DNA from 2 places in the Nonomuraea longicatena genome. Region 2 is predicted to be linked to the other one. Evidence: riboswitches for the same ligand, from Rfam matches in the RefSeq annotation. Region 2 holds a riboswitch; the other holds the start of a gene.
What was found. A riboswitch is a leader RNA that binds a small molecule or an ion and turns the genes downstream of it on or off. The one in region 2 is predicted to bind thiamine pyrophosphate.
Positions count from the first base shown of each region.

Region 1: linked by a shared signal. The riboswitch ahead of ABD120_RS37595 (purine-cytosine permease family protein) and the one ahead of tenA (thiaminase II) in region 2 are both predicted to bind thiamine pyrophosphate.

Region 1 is NZ_BAAAHQ010000056.1:71,995-79,888, forward strand. Features, by position in the region: gene ABD120_RS37585 (ATP-binding protein) at 1-1,824, opposite strand, end outside; gene ABD120_RS37590 (methylated-DNA--[protein]-cysteine S-methyltransferase) at 1,919-2,515, shown strand; gene ABD120_RS37595 (purine-cytosine permease family protein) at 2,457-3,821, opposite strand; TPP riboswitch at 3,814-3,926, opposite strand; gene ABD120_RS37600 (hypothetical protein) at 4,235-4,570, shown strand; gene ABD120_RS37610 (hypothetical protein) at 4,929-5,390, opposite strand; gene ABD120_RS37615 (rhodanese-like domain-containing protein) at 5,568-5,891, shown strand; gene ABD120_RS37620 (Fpg/Nei family DNA glycosylase) at 5,897-6,775, opposite strand; gene ABD120_RS37625 (GOLPH3/VPS74 family protein) at 6,829-7,470, shown strand; gene ABD120_RS37630 (LCP family protein) at 7,484-7,894, opposite strand, start outside.
Region 2 is NZ_BAAAHQ010000004.1:267,629-275,522, forward strand. Features, by position in the region: gene cobM (precorrin-4 C(11)-methyltransferase) at 1-98, opposite strand, end outside; gene cbiE (precorrin-6y C5,15-methyltransferase (decarboxylating) subunit CbiE) at 95-1,276, opposite strand; gene cobF (precorrin-6A synthase (deacetylating)) at 1,319-2,077, shown strand; gene ABD120_RS06555 (carboxylesterase/lipase family protein) at 2,087-3,481, opposite strand; gene ABD120_RS06560 (DUF6221 family protein) at 3,556-4,146, shown strand; gene tenA (thiaminase II) at 4,216-4,887, opposite strand; TPP riboswitch at 4,875-4,970, opposite strand; gene ABD120_RS06570 (hypothetical protein) at 5,205-5,648, shown strand; gene ABD120_RS06575 (S9 family peptidase) at 5,696-7,492, shown strand; gene ABD120_RS06580 (hypothetical protein) at 7,475-7,894, opposite strand, start outside.

The DNA of each region.
Region 1 (7,894 bases), on a different contig from region 2:
CCGCATCCTGGTACCCCCACCGGGGCGCGGATGCGCGCTCACCTCACCGCCCTGGGCCCGTGCCAGCGAGCGTACGATGTGCAGGCCCAGTCCCACACCGCCGAACCTGCGCCGATCGCCCGCGTCGAGCTGGACGAACCGCTCGAAGATCCGCTCGCGGTCCTCCGCCCGGATGCCGACGCCCGGGTCGTCCACCACCACGACCACCCGGTCCTCCTCCGTCCACGCCTCCACCGTGATCAGCCCGCCCTTCGGCGAGTACTTGAAGGCGTTCTCCAGCAGGTGGGCGAGCATGACGTCGATCGCCGACGGGTCGCCCATGGCCAGCGGCAGCCCCTTCGGCACCACCACCTCGACGGCATGGCGCTCCGACAGCGCCGGCAGCCCCAGCGTCGCCGCCGCGATGCGCTCGGCCAGGTCGAAGGGCTCGATGACCGGCCGCTCCACCCCCGCCTCCGACCCCTGCAGCAGATGGCCGATCAGCTTGCTCAGCGCCCCGGCCCGCTCGGCGATCATGTGGACGGCCGAGCGCCGCTCGGCGTCGCTCAGCTCCTCCCACCGCCTGTCCAGCGTGCTGGCGAACCCCGACACGATCGTGATCGGCGTGCGCAGCTCGTGGCTGGTCACCGCCAGGAACAGGTCCTTGGCCTCCTCCAGTTCCCTGGCCGCTGTCACGTCGCGGAAGTCGACCACCCGCTCGCCCGTCTCGGCGATCCGCGCGCTCACCACGTCCAGCCAGCGGCCCGATTCGAGCTGGATCGTCAGCGTCCGCCCCGGTGTCGGCAGCGGGAACGGCAGCGGCCCGCCGATCACGGACTCGGCGCCGCAGGACGTCAGCTCCGCCGCCGCCGGGTTCCACTGGGTGACCAGGCCCTGCCCATCGAGTACGGCGATGCCGTCCGCGCTGGCGTCGAAGACCGCCCGCTCGTGCGCCCGCTGCCTGACCGCCTCCTGGTAGGCCATCGTGTTGCCCACCGCGATGCCGGCGTGCCCCGCCAGCAGTTCGAGCAGCTCCAGCTCCACGTGTCCCGGCTTGCGTTTGGAGAACAACGCGTACAGCGCACCGTACGGTCGCCCGCCCACCGCCGCCACACCCAGCGCGATCGTGTGCAAACCCGGCATCTCCGCCCAAACCAGATCACCCAGCCCCTGCGACTCCAGCATGACCGTCTTGCCGGTACGTAAAAGCTTGCCCACCAAACTGGTCCGCAGGTCGGCCGTGGCGCCGCGCAGTGATTCCGGCAGGCGGTCGGCCGCGACCACCCGCAGCCGGTCGCCCTCGATCTGCACGAACCCGCCGGCGTCCGCGCCGGTCAGCTCCGTCAGGCTGGCCGCGATGCGGTCGAGGACGGCGGGCAGTTCGAGTTCGGCGTTGATGTCGCCGACGACGTCGGTGAGCCTGCGCACCAGGCGGGCACGCTGGGCCGCCCGGTCGTCCGCCTGCTGGTCGCGCTGGACCGGATGGTGCATGTGCACGTAGCCGACGACCGCACTGCCCTGACGCAGGGCGCTGGTGTCGACCCGCAGGTCGAGGAGGGTGCCGTCGCGGCGGAAGCGCTTGGTGAGCAGCGAGACCTGACCGCCGGTGCGCACCCGTTCGAGCACCGCGTTGTGCTCGGCGGTCAGCTCCGCCGGCACGATCGGCGCCCTGCGGCCCACCACCTGCGGCGCCGTCCAGCCGAACAACCGCTCGGCCGCCGGGTTCCACGCGAGGACGGTCTGGTCGCGATCGAGGACGACGACGGCGTCCGGCGCGCTGGCGAGCACAGCGGTGGCCAAGGCGTCGTCAACGCCGGCGCGGGTTTCGGCCCTGTCCTCTCCCACCTTTCCATAGTGCACGCGGTGGTGTGCTTTCGTGGTGCGATCCGTCCGATACGCTGCGGTCACGAGCTTTCATGGCGGTGAAGTAGGTGAGGGTATGTCGAGCGGCGACCTCGATGCCCTGCTCAGAGTGACGTCGGCCACATACCAGGGCCAGAGCCCTCCCGACATCGCGTTCGGCACCTACGACGGCGCCGTCGGCAGGCTGGTGCTCGCCGTGACCGGCCGGGGCGTCGTGGCCTGCAGCTTCGGCGACGAGAACACGGTGTTCGAGCGGGTCGTCAGGCAGGTCGGCTCCTTCATCGGGCCCGACGCCAGCCGGCTCGACCCGGTGCGGCGCGAGCTCGACGCCTACTTCTCCGGCCGGCTGCGCACGTTCACGACGCCGGTCGACCTCGCGCTGGCCACGCCGTTCGCGCGGACGGTCCTGCAGAAGATGATGGCGGTGCCGTACGCGACGACCACGACGTACGGCGAGATCGCCGAGCGCATCGGACGGCCGCGCGCCATGCGGGCCGTCGGCAACGCGCTCGCCGAGAACCCCGTCTGCGTGATCGTGCCCTGCCACCGCATCGTGCAGAGCGACGGCGGGCTCGGCGACTACGCCGGCGGGCCGGCCGCCAAGCAACGGCTGCTCACTGTCGAGAACCGCGCCGAGAACCGTCCCGAGAACCGCGCCTCAGGCCGCCGATAGCCAGCGTCACGACCACGGCCACGATCGCCGCGCCGAGGGCGCCGTTCATCCACGGCTGCCTGACCGCCTCGCGCAGCGGCAGCCAGATCCGGTCCCACGCCTCCACCGTCGGCGTACCGGTCGTCACCCAGTAGGCGGCGAAGCCGAGCGCCCACGGCACCAGCATCGACCAGCGGGCCGGGGCGTCCTCCTCTGTGTTCCAGCGGGTCCTGCCGCCCAGCAGGAAGTAGTCGACCGCCAGCACCGCGAACATCGGCACGAACACCGCGCCGATCAGGCCGAGGAAGGCGCCGTACGAGGTCACGTCCACGACCAGCGCGATCGCCGTCGTCACCACGCCGATCACCACGGAGATCACCCGCCGGTCCACGCGCGGCATCAGGTTCTGCAGCGAGACCGTCGTCGAGTACACGTTGGCGAACGACTGGTCGGTCTCCCGCAGCACCAGCACCGCGAAGAACAGGGCGCCCAGCGGCGCGGCCACGAACGGCCCGAACACCGCCGTGCCGTCGGCCGTCACGGCCGCGGCGCCCGCCATGGCCACCGCGTACACGCCGAGGCCCAGGCAGGCGACCTGGGCCAGCGTGTAGCCGCCCACCACGCCGGTGAAGGCGGCGCGGCTGGAGCGCGAGTGGCGGGCGAAGTCGGCGGCGATCGGCACCCACGACACCGACAGGGCGATCACGTAGTCGACGGCGGGGGCGAAGGCGCTCCAGTCGCCGCCCGTGTGCGGCGGGGCCTTCGACAGGAAGTCCACGGCGTACCAGACGAGAGCGACGATCACCGCGATCGTGACGTACCTGCGCAACACCCGCACCGCACCCAGCGGCCAGATCGTCATCGCGACGGTGAGGACCCCGGCGGCGACCACCCACACCGCGTACGGCACCGCGTCACCGAAGATGGCCATGGCGCCCTGGGAGATCACCCAGAGCTCGAACGCGCCCCAGCCGATCATCTGGATGATGTTGAGGACGCTGGGGACGTACGACAGCCTGGCGCCGAACAGCCCTCTGAGCAGCACCATCGCGGGCCGGCCGGTCTGGGTGCCGGGGATGGCGGCGAGGCCGACCATCGTGGTGCCGATGAGGCTGCCGACGACCGTCGCGGTCAGTGCGGCGGCCAGGCTCAGCGGGGCGTCGCCGAGGGGGTTGAGCAGGAGGAGCGCTCCGGAGAAACCGAGCAGGCTGACCGCGAGGTTGGCCCAGAGCGCACCCTGGTCGAGGACGCCCAGGGTCTTGGGCGGGGCGCCCTCCAGGGTCAGGGGGACTTCCGCGTGGTGCGGATCGTCGGCGACACGCGTCATCGCGCACACTCCCTACGCCGGCATTACCCGGACAGGTTCATGCGGTCGGCGACAGCCGTAGTCGCCCTCTCAGCCTGGTTGCCCCAAGCTCCCGCGTCGAGTTGATGTTCAGATCCGGGCATCCCCGGCTCGCGGCCCCCATGATGCCCCATACATCCACATTCGGCCACCCTTGGGTGTCTAGTGCGGTGGCCAGACACGTTCGCCGGGTCGGCGACACGCCGGCTAGGGCTCCTGCCACGCCCGGGTGCTCGTTCACCCGCTGGAGCGGAATCCGGCTGGCTGCCTGGCCCGTGACCCGAGCCCGCATCCACAGCGAATGTCAGCCACGAGCAGCCTGACCACTCGGTGAACCTGACTGGTCACCGCATTAGTCTGATTCCTGGACGACTCGGACGGAGGTACGGACGCAATTGAGCGAGATCGACCCGCACATCCACGTCGACCAGAAGGTGATGCAGGCCAGCGCCGGTGGCCGCAACGCGATGGTGTTGACGTTGGGCCTCGTGCCCGACTCTCCGAGCGTCGTCACCACCGGTTGCGGCCTCCAGGTGCCCTACGCGATGACCTCTCCCCGCCCGGAAAGCGTCACCTGCCTCGCCTGCCGGGAACACGCCCACCGGGAACACCTGAGCTGGGCCGACCAGGTGGAGCATCTGAGCCGGTGGCCAGGTACGCCCTTCACCGGCGACCAGGCGGCCAAGGCCGCGCAATGGGCCCGCGACCTCGCGAAGAGGTTCTCCGGCTAGGCGGTGACCACGAACGTTCACTGGGTTTGCTGATCACGCGGCTCAGGTCCGGGGGCGACCCCATCGGCGTTGTTTCTCACTGCGGACCCGGGTGCGTTCTCGCCGTTGCTCGGCCAGCACGTCGGGGTGACGGGCGGGGGTGGTGCCACTGGCGGACGCCATGATGATCAGAGCTCTGCGGACCCGGATCTGCAGCGCCTGGCCTTCGGCGTCGGTTGATCGCCGGGCTCTGACGGGCTCAGCCATGCGCTCTTCCAACTGTCGGTCTCTATTGGGCCGTTACGACAGTGGAGCAGGTCATCACGCGGCGCGAGCCGTACGGCTCGCGCCGAGCCGGTGAACGAATGTGGTCACCGCACTAGATACCGGGGTAAGCGGCGGTGCGCCACCAATCGCCGGCTTTCAGATGCGCGATCAGCCGTGAGTCGGTGACCACCACGTCGTAATCCGCCCCGACGCGCATCTCCTCGCATCGGAGGAAAGCCGCAGCGGATTCAGGGGACATCTGGTTGAACGGCCCCTCGCTCTCCCGGGGAAATCCCCTGCCGCTTTCAGACAGCCGCTCTTCGGCCGCCACTGTGAAGGGGTAGTTGCGCGTCGCAGTCCGCTCCACACTCTCGACGAAGTCGCGATCCACTCCGTCGTCCTCGTCGTCAAGCAGGTCCAGTACGGTCCCGTCCTCTTCCAGATCACGGAGGAAGAAGCTCTTGTCGGGCAGCGGCCAGTGCCAGACGTCCGGGTTGAAGGCGGTTACCCGCAGTTGAATGCGGCGGTGCGCCGGGGCGACGGCCAGCACCCTTACCGCGTAGAGATCGGTCACGACGCCATTCTCTCTTCGGGTATCCGCATGGTCGAAGGAGCCTCCGCGAGCGGAACTCAAGCCGCGCGTCACGATCGGCCCGGAGAGCACACCGCGCCCGCTCTGAACCTCGACGCAATGAAGCCCGCCGGTCCTCGCGGGGGCGGTTCAGGTGCCCGGTGCTGGGAGAATGGGGAAATGACCGTTCCTGAGATCGAGGCCAAAGACGTCCCTGACGACGGCTACCTGCTGGACGTGCGCGAGCAGGAGGAGTGGGTGGCGGGGCACGCGCCGCAGGCCGTGCACATCCCCATGGGCGAACTGCAGGCGCGGGTCGAGGAGGTGCCCGCCGGACAGGCCGTGTACGTCGTGTGCCGCGTCGGCGGCCGGTCCGCGCATGCCGCGGCCTGGCTCAACCACGTGGGCCGCGAGGCGGTCAACATCGACGGCGGCATGTACGCCTGGGAGGCCGCCAAGCGCCCGATGGTGAGCGAGACCGGGCAGCCCCCGTTCGTGGCCTGACGGGGCTATCTCAGGAGCTTCGACATCCGCCGGTCGGCCAGCGGCTTGCCGCCGGTCTGGCAGGTCGGGCAGTACTGCAGCGCGGAGTCGGCGAAGGACACCTCGCGGATCGTGTCGCCGCACACGTCGCAGGGCTGCCCCGCGCGATTGTGCACACGCAGGCCGGACTTCTTCTCGGCCTTGAGATCCTTGGCCGCCAGGCCCCGCGCCCGCTCGACGGCCTCCGCCAGCGTGGCGACGATGGCCGCGTGCAGGTCGGCGACCTGGTCGTCGGTCAGCGTCGCGGCGATCTTGAACGGTGACATCCGGGCCGCGTGGAGCACCTCGTCCGAGTAGGCGTTGCCGATGCCCGCGATCACCTTCTGGTCGCGCAGGAGCCCCTTGATCTGCGACCGGTTGCCGCCGACGATGCCGCGCAGCACGTCCACGGTGAAGGTGTCGGCCAGCGGGTCGGGCCCGAGCGCGGCCACTCCCGGCACCTCCTGCGGGTCGCGGGTGACGTAGACGGCCAGCCGCTTCTGGGTGCCCGCCTCGGTCAGCTCGAACCCGGGCGCCGCGCCGGTGTCGTCGGGCGCGAGCCGCACCCGGACGGCCAGCGGGCCTTTGCCGGGCCGTACGGGCTTGGCGCCGGACAGGTCGTCCTTCCAGCGCAGCCATCCGGCGCGGGCCAGGTGGATGACCAGGTGGAGGCCGTCGCAGTCGAGGTCGAGGAACTTGCCGTGGCGCGCCACGGCGGTCACGGTCAGCCCGCCGAGCGCGCCGGCGGGCGGGTCGAAGGTCTTGAGCGCCTGGATGGCCACCACGTCGACGGCCAGGACGGTGCGCCCGACCGCGTGGCGGCCGAGGAATTCGGCGAGAGATGCCACCTCGGGTAGTTCCGGCATACGTCCAGAGTATGGTCCACAGCCTGTGGAAAACCACGCGGTAGGGTCAAGCCATGAACGTGACGATCGCCGAGGAAGTGCTCCTTATCGCCCATACCGACCAGGAGGGGAAGAGCCTCGTCTCCACCACCCAACTCGGTCTGACGCTCGCCGGTGCCGTACTCGCCGAACTGGCGTTGAACGGCCGGGTCGAACTGTCGAAGAAGCGAGTCACGCTCAAGGACCGCAGCCCGCTCGGCGACCCCGAACTCGACGCCGTCCTCGGGCGTGTCGCCGAGGACGGCAAGGACCGCACCCCGTCATCGTGGGTGCAGAAGATCCAGTCGGACAAGCTCCGCACCCGCCTGCTGACCCGGCTGGCCGACGCCGGGGTCCTCACCGAGCAGAGCGGGAAGGTCCTCGGCATCTTCCCGACCACGCGCTGGCCCGAGGCCGACGGCTCGATCGAGGCCGAGGTCCGCGCACGCGTCGGCGACGCGCTCGACGGAGCCGAGCCCTCCCCCCGTACGGCGGTGCTCATCTCCCTGCTGCACTCGACCGGCCTGATCCGCAAAGCCTTCCCCGGCGCCGCCAAGCGGCGCGTGAAGGAGATCGTCGAGGGCGAGTGGGCCGGCGAGGCCGTCGCCAAGACGATCGCCGGGATCAACGCGGCGGTCATCGTGACCGTCACGACCGTCACGACCGCCACGACGTGACCGGTTCGACCGGCTAGTTGCCGTCGAGGATCTCCTTCGGGACGGGTTTGTCCGCCTTGAGGGCGTTGAACAGGGCCAGCGCCTTCGTACGGTCCCACTTGACCGCGCTGCCGCCCCCGGCGATCTCGTTGCCGCCGAACGGCACAACGGTGGTGACCGGGCTGTCGCCCATCGCGAGGCCCAGCGACAGCATGTCGAAGACGCCGGTGCCGGGATCGACCGTGACCGCCTCGGTCGCGCTCATCGCGAGCGGGATCGAGGTGAACGGGTTGACCAGCACGCCGGGACTGGCGGCCTTCTTCACCACGGCGCTGAGGAACTGCCGCTGCCGCTTCGTGCGCTCGAAGTCGGGCAGCGCGCCGCCCTTGCGGGTGCGGACGTAGCCGAGCGCCTGCGCGCCGGTCAGCTCCTGCGTCCCCTTCTT
Region 2 (7,894 bases):
GCGTACAGGCACACGGGCGCCGCCTCCAGCAGCCGCAGCCCGCGCACGGTGATCAGGTCGGCGGCGCCGGGCCCGGCGCCGATGAAGTACACGGTCACGCGCTGTCCTTCCTGACCGCCCAGACGGTGACGGGCATGGCCGCCCGCCAGCCGGTGAACCCGCCGACGGGCGCCGCCCGTTGCACCGACAGGCGCACGAGGTCGCCGCCGAGCTTGGCGTACCACTGCCCGACCAGCGCCTCCGACTCCAGCGTGACCGCGTTCGCCACGAGCCTGCCGCCCGGACGCAGGGCCGTCCAGCAGGTCTCCAGCAGCCCGGGTACGGTCGCCCCACCGCCCACGAACACCGCGTCCGGCGCCGGCAGGCCGCTGAGGGCGTCGGGCGCCCGGCCGGTGACGACCCGCAGCGCCGGCACCCCGAGCGCGGCGGCGTTGCGGGTGACGCGTTCGGCCCGTTCCGCCCGGCTTTCGATGGCCACGGCCGTACACGAGGGGTGGGCGCGCATCCACTCGATCGCGATGCTGCCCGCGCCCGCGCCGACGTCCCACAGCAGTTCGCCGGGCAGCGGCCCGAGCCGGGCCAGGCTGACCGCCCTGATCTCGCGTTTGGTGAGCTGGCCGTCGTGCTCGAAGGCGGTGTCCGGCAGTCCGGGAACCCGCGACAGCGGTACGGTCTCCGGCTCCGCCCCGCACTCGACCGCGATCACCTGAAGCGCCGACTGCGGCGCCTGCTCGGCGGGCAGCACGGATTCGGCCGGGGATCCCAGGTCCGCCAGTACGGTGACGCGGCTGGCGCCGTACCCGCAGGCCTGGAGGAGCCCGGTGACCTCGGACGTCGTGCCGCCGAGCACCAGCACGCGGCGGCCCGGCGCGAGGGCGGCGGCGAGGGCGGCGAGCGGACGTCCGACCAGGCTGACCACCTCGACCCGCTCGACCGGCCAGCCGAGGCGCGCGCACGCGAGCGTCAGCGACGACAGGTGCGGCAGCACGCGCAGCCGCCCGGCGCCGAGCAGCCGCGTGAGCGTGGCGCCGATGCCGTAGAACATGGGGTCGCCGCTGGCCAGCACGCACACCGCGCGGTCGGTGTGCGCGTCGAGGAGCGCGGGCAGGCCGGGCAGGAGCGGGGAGGGCAGCGGGACTCTGTCGGCGCCGGACGGTGGCACGAGGTCGAGCTGCCTGCGGCTGCCGATCAGCACGTCGGCCGCAGCCAGCGCCTGCCGGGACTGCGGGGCGAGCCCGTCCCACCCGTCGGCGCCGATTCCGACGACGGTGATCACCCGCTCAGCATATATCCGGACATTTCTGGCAGAGTTATCCGGGTGAAGCGCGTTCTCATCATCGGCATCGGCGCCGGCGACCCCGACCACCTGACCTTCCAGGCGGCCAAGGCCATCGCGGCCGCCGACGTGTTCTTCGTGCTCGACAAGGGCGAGGTCAAAGGCGACCTGGTACGGCTGCGGCAGCACCTGATCGAGACGCACGCGGCCGGGCCGTACCGGATCGTCACCGAGCAGGACCCGGAACGCGACCGCACCACCCCCGCCTACGCGGCCGCCGTCGAGGACTGGCGCGCCCGCCGGGCGGCCATCTACGGCAGGCTGATCCGCGAGGAACTGGCGGACGGGCAGACCGGCGCCTTCCTCGTGTGGGGCGACCCCGGCCTCTACGACAGCACCATCGCGATCGTCGAGGAGGTCGCGGACGGCAGCTTCGAGTACGCGGTCGTGCCGGGGATCAGCAGCGTCGCGGCGCTGACCGCGCGCCACCGCACCAGCCTCACCCAGGTCGCCCGGCCGGTGCACCTGACGACCGGACGGCGCCTGGCCGAGGACGGCCCGGGGGCCGACGACGTGCTCGTCATGCTGGACGCCCGCACCGCCTTCGACGGCCTCGACGACTTCCACATTTACTGGGGCGCCTACCTCGGCACCCCGGACGAGATCCTGATCGAGGGGCCGGTCGCGGAGGTGGCCGAGCAGATCAAGCAGGTCCGCGCCGAAGCCCGCGCCCGCAAGGGCTGGATCATGGACACGTACCTGCTGCGGCGCATCAGGAAGGCCGAGCACCCCGAAAGCTGAGCGATCGCGTCACGCGCTGAGGGGCCAGCTTCGGAGTTCGTCGTCGCGCGGAGCCAGCACCACGCCGGACTCCGGCGCGTCGAAGACCATGACGGGACGGGTGTGGTCCCACACCGCCCAGCCCGGGTCGCCGGTCGTCGCGAAGTCCACCCACGCCCGGTGCATCGCGTCGGCCAGCGGCTGCGGCGCCCCCGGCCCGGTCAGCCCCTCGCAGTGGCGCAGCGTGTCGAAGACGAACCCGAGCTCCAGCCCATGGCAGGCCCGCAGGTCCATGACCGGCGACGGCCAGGCGAACTCGTACACGTGCGCCTTCGGCGCCCGCCCCGCCAGCCGGGCGAGCGGCGCCCGCAGCAGCTTGTCCGTCGTCATGGCGCCGAGCACCTCACCGGGCCGCGCCCCGGCCCGCCGCGCCTGGTAGAGCCGCGCCACCCGGCCGGGGATGCGGTACTTCAGCATCGCTGCCCGCATCGCCGCCGCAGTGATCCGGTCGAGCGCGCCCGACGGCACGAACCACAGCCGGTACTCCTCCCGGTTGGCCCCCACCAGCAGCTCGACGGCCACCCGTCCGGGGTCGGACGGCACCACGACGTCGTCGGCCACGACGGCGAACCCCGGTTCGTCCACCAGCGGATTGTTCTTGCGCGTGACCTCGAACTGCGCTTCGAGCAGCCGCCGGCGATCGACGACGGAGAAGGACAGGGCCGTCGGCGGCACCCCCATCGCCCTGGCCATGGACCTGACGACCTTCGCCCCCCGCGCCCGGGACACCGTTCGCGGCGGGCCGCTCTGCAGGATCGCCCGATGGACCAGCCCCTCCGCCTTCGGGCTGGTCAGCAGCGCCGCCACGCCGGACTCACCGAACACGGTCACGTTGCCGGGGTCGCCGCCGAAGCGGGTGATGTTGTCCTGTACCCAGGTGAGCGCGGCGAGCTGGTCGAGCAGGCCCCGGTTGTCCGGCGCGTCGGGGAAGACGCCGAACCCCTCGATACCCAGCCGGTAGTTGATCGACACGAGCACGACCCCGTCGCGGGCGAAGGCGTGGCCGTCGTACACGGGCAGGCTCGACGAGCCGTTGCGCAGCGAGCCGCCGTGGATCCACACCATGACGGGCAGCAGTCCGTCACGGGACTGCGGGGTCCACACGTTGAGGTTGAGGCAGTCGTCGCCGGGGATGTCCGGATCGGGCAGCAGCCGGGAGAGGGGCGGGGGACAGGGTGGCTTGGGGGCGGTGGGGCCGTAGCGGGTGGCGTCGCGCAGTCCGGTCCACGGTTCGGCGGGTACGGGCGCCCGGAACCTGCGGGGACCGAACGGCGGCGCCGCGTAGGGTATGCCGAGGAAGACCGCGACGCCGTCCTCGACCGTGCCCCTGACCCTGCCGCAAGCGGTCCCCGCGATCACGTCCATACGGACGATGCTATGCCGCCCCAGGCAACGTTTACCCTGTCCCGCCCTGCGGGCGAGGCTGGGAGGATGGGGCGATGACGCCCGATGAGCTGGTGGCGTTCCTGCGAGCGCGGTGGGCGGAGGAACGGCAGGTCGCGACGGATGCCTCCCACCCGGGTTTCGAGCTGCCTCCGTCGGGCCACAAGGAGGCCGACGAGTACTGGTGCTGGTACTACGAGGACACCGACGAGCCGGTGCCGTTGCAGGAGGAGTCAGGGGAGCTTGCCCACTTCTGTTTCGACGGCGAGGGCAAGGACGGTCGGCGGCGGGCGCGGCTGCGCAGCCTCAACTGGTACGCGAAGCGGGCCACACAGGGCCGTCTTCGGCACATGGTGGTCCAGGCTGCGCTGGTGGACGTCGGTGCCGCAGTGCACATCGCACGGCACTCCCCGGGCCGCGTCCTGGCGGACATCGCCGCCAAGGAGCGGATCCTCACCCAGTACGAGGGCCTGCGGCAGCGCTGGGAGCAGGGCGAGGCGGCCGACGATGCGACGGTTGGGGCGATCGACGGCCTGGAGGAGGCCCTGCGCGCCCTTGCCGCCGCCTACGCGGAACCGGTGGCGTCTGTCGCGGCGTATGCCGACAAGTCGCTGTTCTGGAGTCGCCGATCGCCGCGTGAGCCGTGAAGTCTGATGCCCCGCCGGAAGGCCCGTGTCGAGTTCGGCCCGCTCAACCTGATTCCGGCATCGGCCAGGTCACACCCACTGCCGCGTGGGCCAGCCCTCCAGGCGCCAGGCGCTGTCCCAGAACAGCCACTCGTACTCGGTGGCCTGGACGAAGGCGGCCTTCATAGCCGCGCGCACCTGCTCGTCGGCGGCGTCCGCGAGCCGGTCGGTGATGCGCCGCGCGGTCGCGACGGCCTCGGCGAAGGCCGGGTCGGCATAGGTCGCGATCCACGCCCGGTAGGGGTGGGTGGCCGAGCTGCGCGACACCAGCGCCTCGCCGACGTCCTGGTACACCCAGAAGCACGGCAGTACGGCGGCGGCCAGCACCGGGTACGGTGCGGACAGCGCGTTCGCCTGCAGCCAGGAGGAATAGCCGAGCGCGGACGGCGAGGTCCGCACGCCCGACAGGTCGGCGGCGGTCAGGCCGTACTCCTCGATGTAGCCCTCGTGCAGGGTGCGCTCGGCGGCGATGGCGTCGTGCGCGCTGCGCGCCCAGAACGCGGCCTCCTCCGGGTCGTCGGCGCGCACGGCGGCGGTCGCCAGCGCCTTGGCGAACGACTCCAGGTAGCGGGCGTCCTGCACGATGTAGAAGGCGAACCGCTCGCGGTCGAGGCTCCCGTCGCCGAGGGCCACGTTGAACGGGTGCTCGTGGATGGCGCGCAGCAGCTTGGCGGTGTGCGCCCAGACGTCGTCGGTGAACACGACTGTCCCTTCGCTAGTCCGAACTAGATCAGGTTCGACGGGTGTGATCTCAGCCTTGGGTCAAGGCACCCCGCGTCGGTTTACTAACCCTATTATGCGATTTACGGTCTATCTCCGTCGGGGCGGGTGTGTGGGCGAAGAAGCCGGACATCGGGTGGAAGATCCCGTAGGCTGACCCGAGCATCGGGAGCATCACGGCAGGACGCACCGGTCCACACTTTTCGCCAAGGCGATGGGCGGTTACAGCGGCGATGAGCACTGGAGGCCGTCTTCCGGACGTGAACCCCCTGAGCCCGTGGCGCCTCTGCTTTCTCCTGGTGCTGGCCATCGCGATCTCCGTGGTGACCGGGATGAGGGAGTCACGGCCGATCGAACCGCCCTTTGCCGCGCGGATCGACACGGTCGAGGTGGAAGGACGAATCCTCCTCCTGCACGCGTTCACCTTGGAGACCTCTGAGGAATGCCTCAAGGCCGAGAAAGCGGAGGCGGCCGAGTCTGAGATGAGCGTGCGGGTCCGAGCGACACTTCGCGACATCTGTCCGACGCGTGAGCGCACGTTGCTGGAGAAGTGGCTGGAGGAGATCTGGCCGCGTTTCCACCTCGGCCATGGAGGGGGCGTCCCCATGTCCGTCACACTGGACCGGCCCCTGGGACACAGGAAGGTCATCGACGAGGAGGGTCGAGAGGTCCGGGTCTGCCCGATCGTGGGCACCCGGGTGAAGACCATGCGACGGTGCCTGATGTCGCGGAACCCGCTATAATGTGATCAATGGCCTGTGCCCGTGAGGGGCGGGCCATGCTGCGTTTCATGAGCTTTCCTGAGCAGTTCGAGCGCACGCGCCGGTTCACCGTCGGCCTTCCCACCGCCGTCACCAGAGACTTCTACCTTCGCGACGGCAGCCTGTGGTCGGGTGAGCGGGAGGTGGCGCGGGACGTCGGCTCCTACACCCTCGACGGCGGCGTCGCCGCCTTCGCCCGCGACGGCCGAGTGTGGACGGTGACCGCAGGCGGCGAGCCGCGCCGTCTGCCCACCGAAGAGCCTGCCGAGCGGCCCTACCCCGATCCCACGGGCCGCCGCGTGGCGTACGTGTGCGACGGCGCGCTGCGGGTGACCGGTGACGACGGTGATCGGCCGGTGGCCGCCCCCGACGGCCCAGAGGTCACTTTCGGGCTGGCCGAGTACGTGGCCGTGGAGTCGCTGGAGCGCGACCGGGGTTTCTGGTGGTCGCCGGACGGCGAGCGGCTGCTCGTGGCCCGGGTGGACACCGCGAAGGTCGGGCGCAGGCACCTGGCCGACCTGTCGGACCCGAGCCGCCCGGGAACCGCCGTGCCGTACCCGGCGGCGGGGACCGCCAACGCCGACGTCAGCCTGTGGATCACCGACCTGGACGGCGCACGCACACCTGTGGACACCCGGGGCATGGAGTACGTGACGGCGGCTGGCTGGGACGCCACCGGGCCCTACGCCGCCGTGATGCCCCGCGACCAGCGCCTGCTCCAGGTCCTCGCCATCGATCCGGACACGGGGGCGAGCCGGGTGCTGTCCGAACAGCGCGACCCCGCCTGGGTGACCCTCGTGCCCGGCCTGCCCGCCCGCACGGCCGCAGGCGTCCTGGTGACCGCGGAGGACCACGACGACACCCGCAGGCTCGTGTACGGCGGCGCCCCCGTCACCCCGCCCGGCCTCCAACTGGAGGAGGTCCTGTCCGTGGACGGCGAGAGCGTCGTCTTCAGCGCCACCGCCGAGCCCACGGAACAGCACCGGTGGATCTACGACCCGGCGGCAGGGCTGCGCCCGTACGAGAGCCCGTGGCGGGCGCCCTCCCGTGTCGAGCGGCCCGTCCTGGAGCTGCGCAGGGAACTGCTCAGGCTCGGCCCCCGCGAACTGCGCGCCGCCCTCTACCTGCCCAGCGGGCACGACGGCGGCCCGCTGCCCGTGCTGCTGGAGCCGTACGGGGGGCTGGGTCTGCGCAAGGTGCTCGTCCGGCCGAACTGGTGGGACTACGTCTCGCAATGGTTCGCCGAGCAGGGCTTCGCGGTGCTCGCGATCGACGGCAGGGGCACGCCGGGCAGGGGTCCGGCGTGGGAGCGGGCGGTTCACCACGACATCGCGGGCCCGGTCCTGGACGACCAGGTCGAGGGCCTCATGGCCGCCGCCGCGCTCCGCCCCGAGCTCGACCTGAGCCGGGTGGCGATCAGGGGCTGGTCGTTCGGCGGTTTCCTGGCCACGCTGGCGGTGCTGCGCCGTCCGGACGTCTTCCACGTGGGCGTCGCCGGCGCGGGAGTCACCGACCAGCGGATGTACCACACGTTCTGGCGCGAACGCGATCTCGGCCACCCGGACGAGCATCCGGACGCCTACGAGCGCTGCTCGACCCTGCTGGAGGCCGGGTCGCTGCGCCGTCCGCTGCTGCTGGTGCACGGGCTGCTGGACGACAACGTGCACCCGGCCAACACGCTGCGGCTGTCGTCCGCGCTGACGGCGGCGGGACGTCCGCACGAGGTGCTGCTGCTGCCCGGCGCCGGGCACCGCGTGGACTCGGCGCGGCTGCTGCGCCACCAGCTCGACTTCATCCGCCGCAATCTGTCAGACCAGCGCCCGTAGCCCGTCGTAGAGCGCCGTGCGCCGCCGCTCGTCCAGCCCCCGGTACGGCACCGCCGCCCCCTCGTCCGTGGCGGTCTCGATCGTCCGCCACAGCGGACCGGCGTGCAGCCTGACCACCTCGGCGGCGCTCAGCCCCTCGGCCTGCCAGGCGCGGGCGTGCGCGTCCCCCCGGTGGTAGCGCAGCGCGGCCAGCCGGTTGAACAGCAGCACCCCGGGGGGCACCCCGTCCGGCTCGTACGGCGGGGCCATCACCTCAAGGGCGCCGCCCGGCACCCGGGGCGCGGCGGCCAGGACCTCGCCGGCCAGGGCGGCGAGGTCGCTCACGTCCGGCCAGATCCGGGTGACGGCCGAGGCGTGGGCGGCGTAGAGGGCGTCGATCGCGGCGCGTCCGGCGGCCGACGC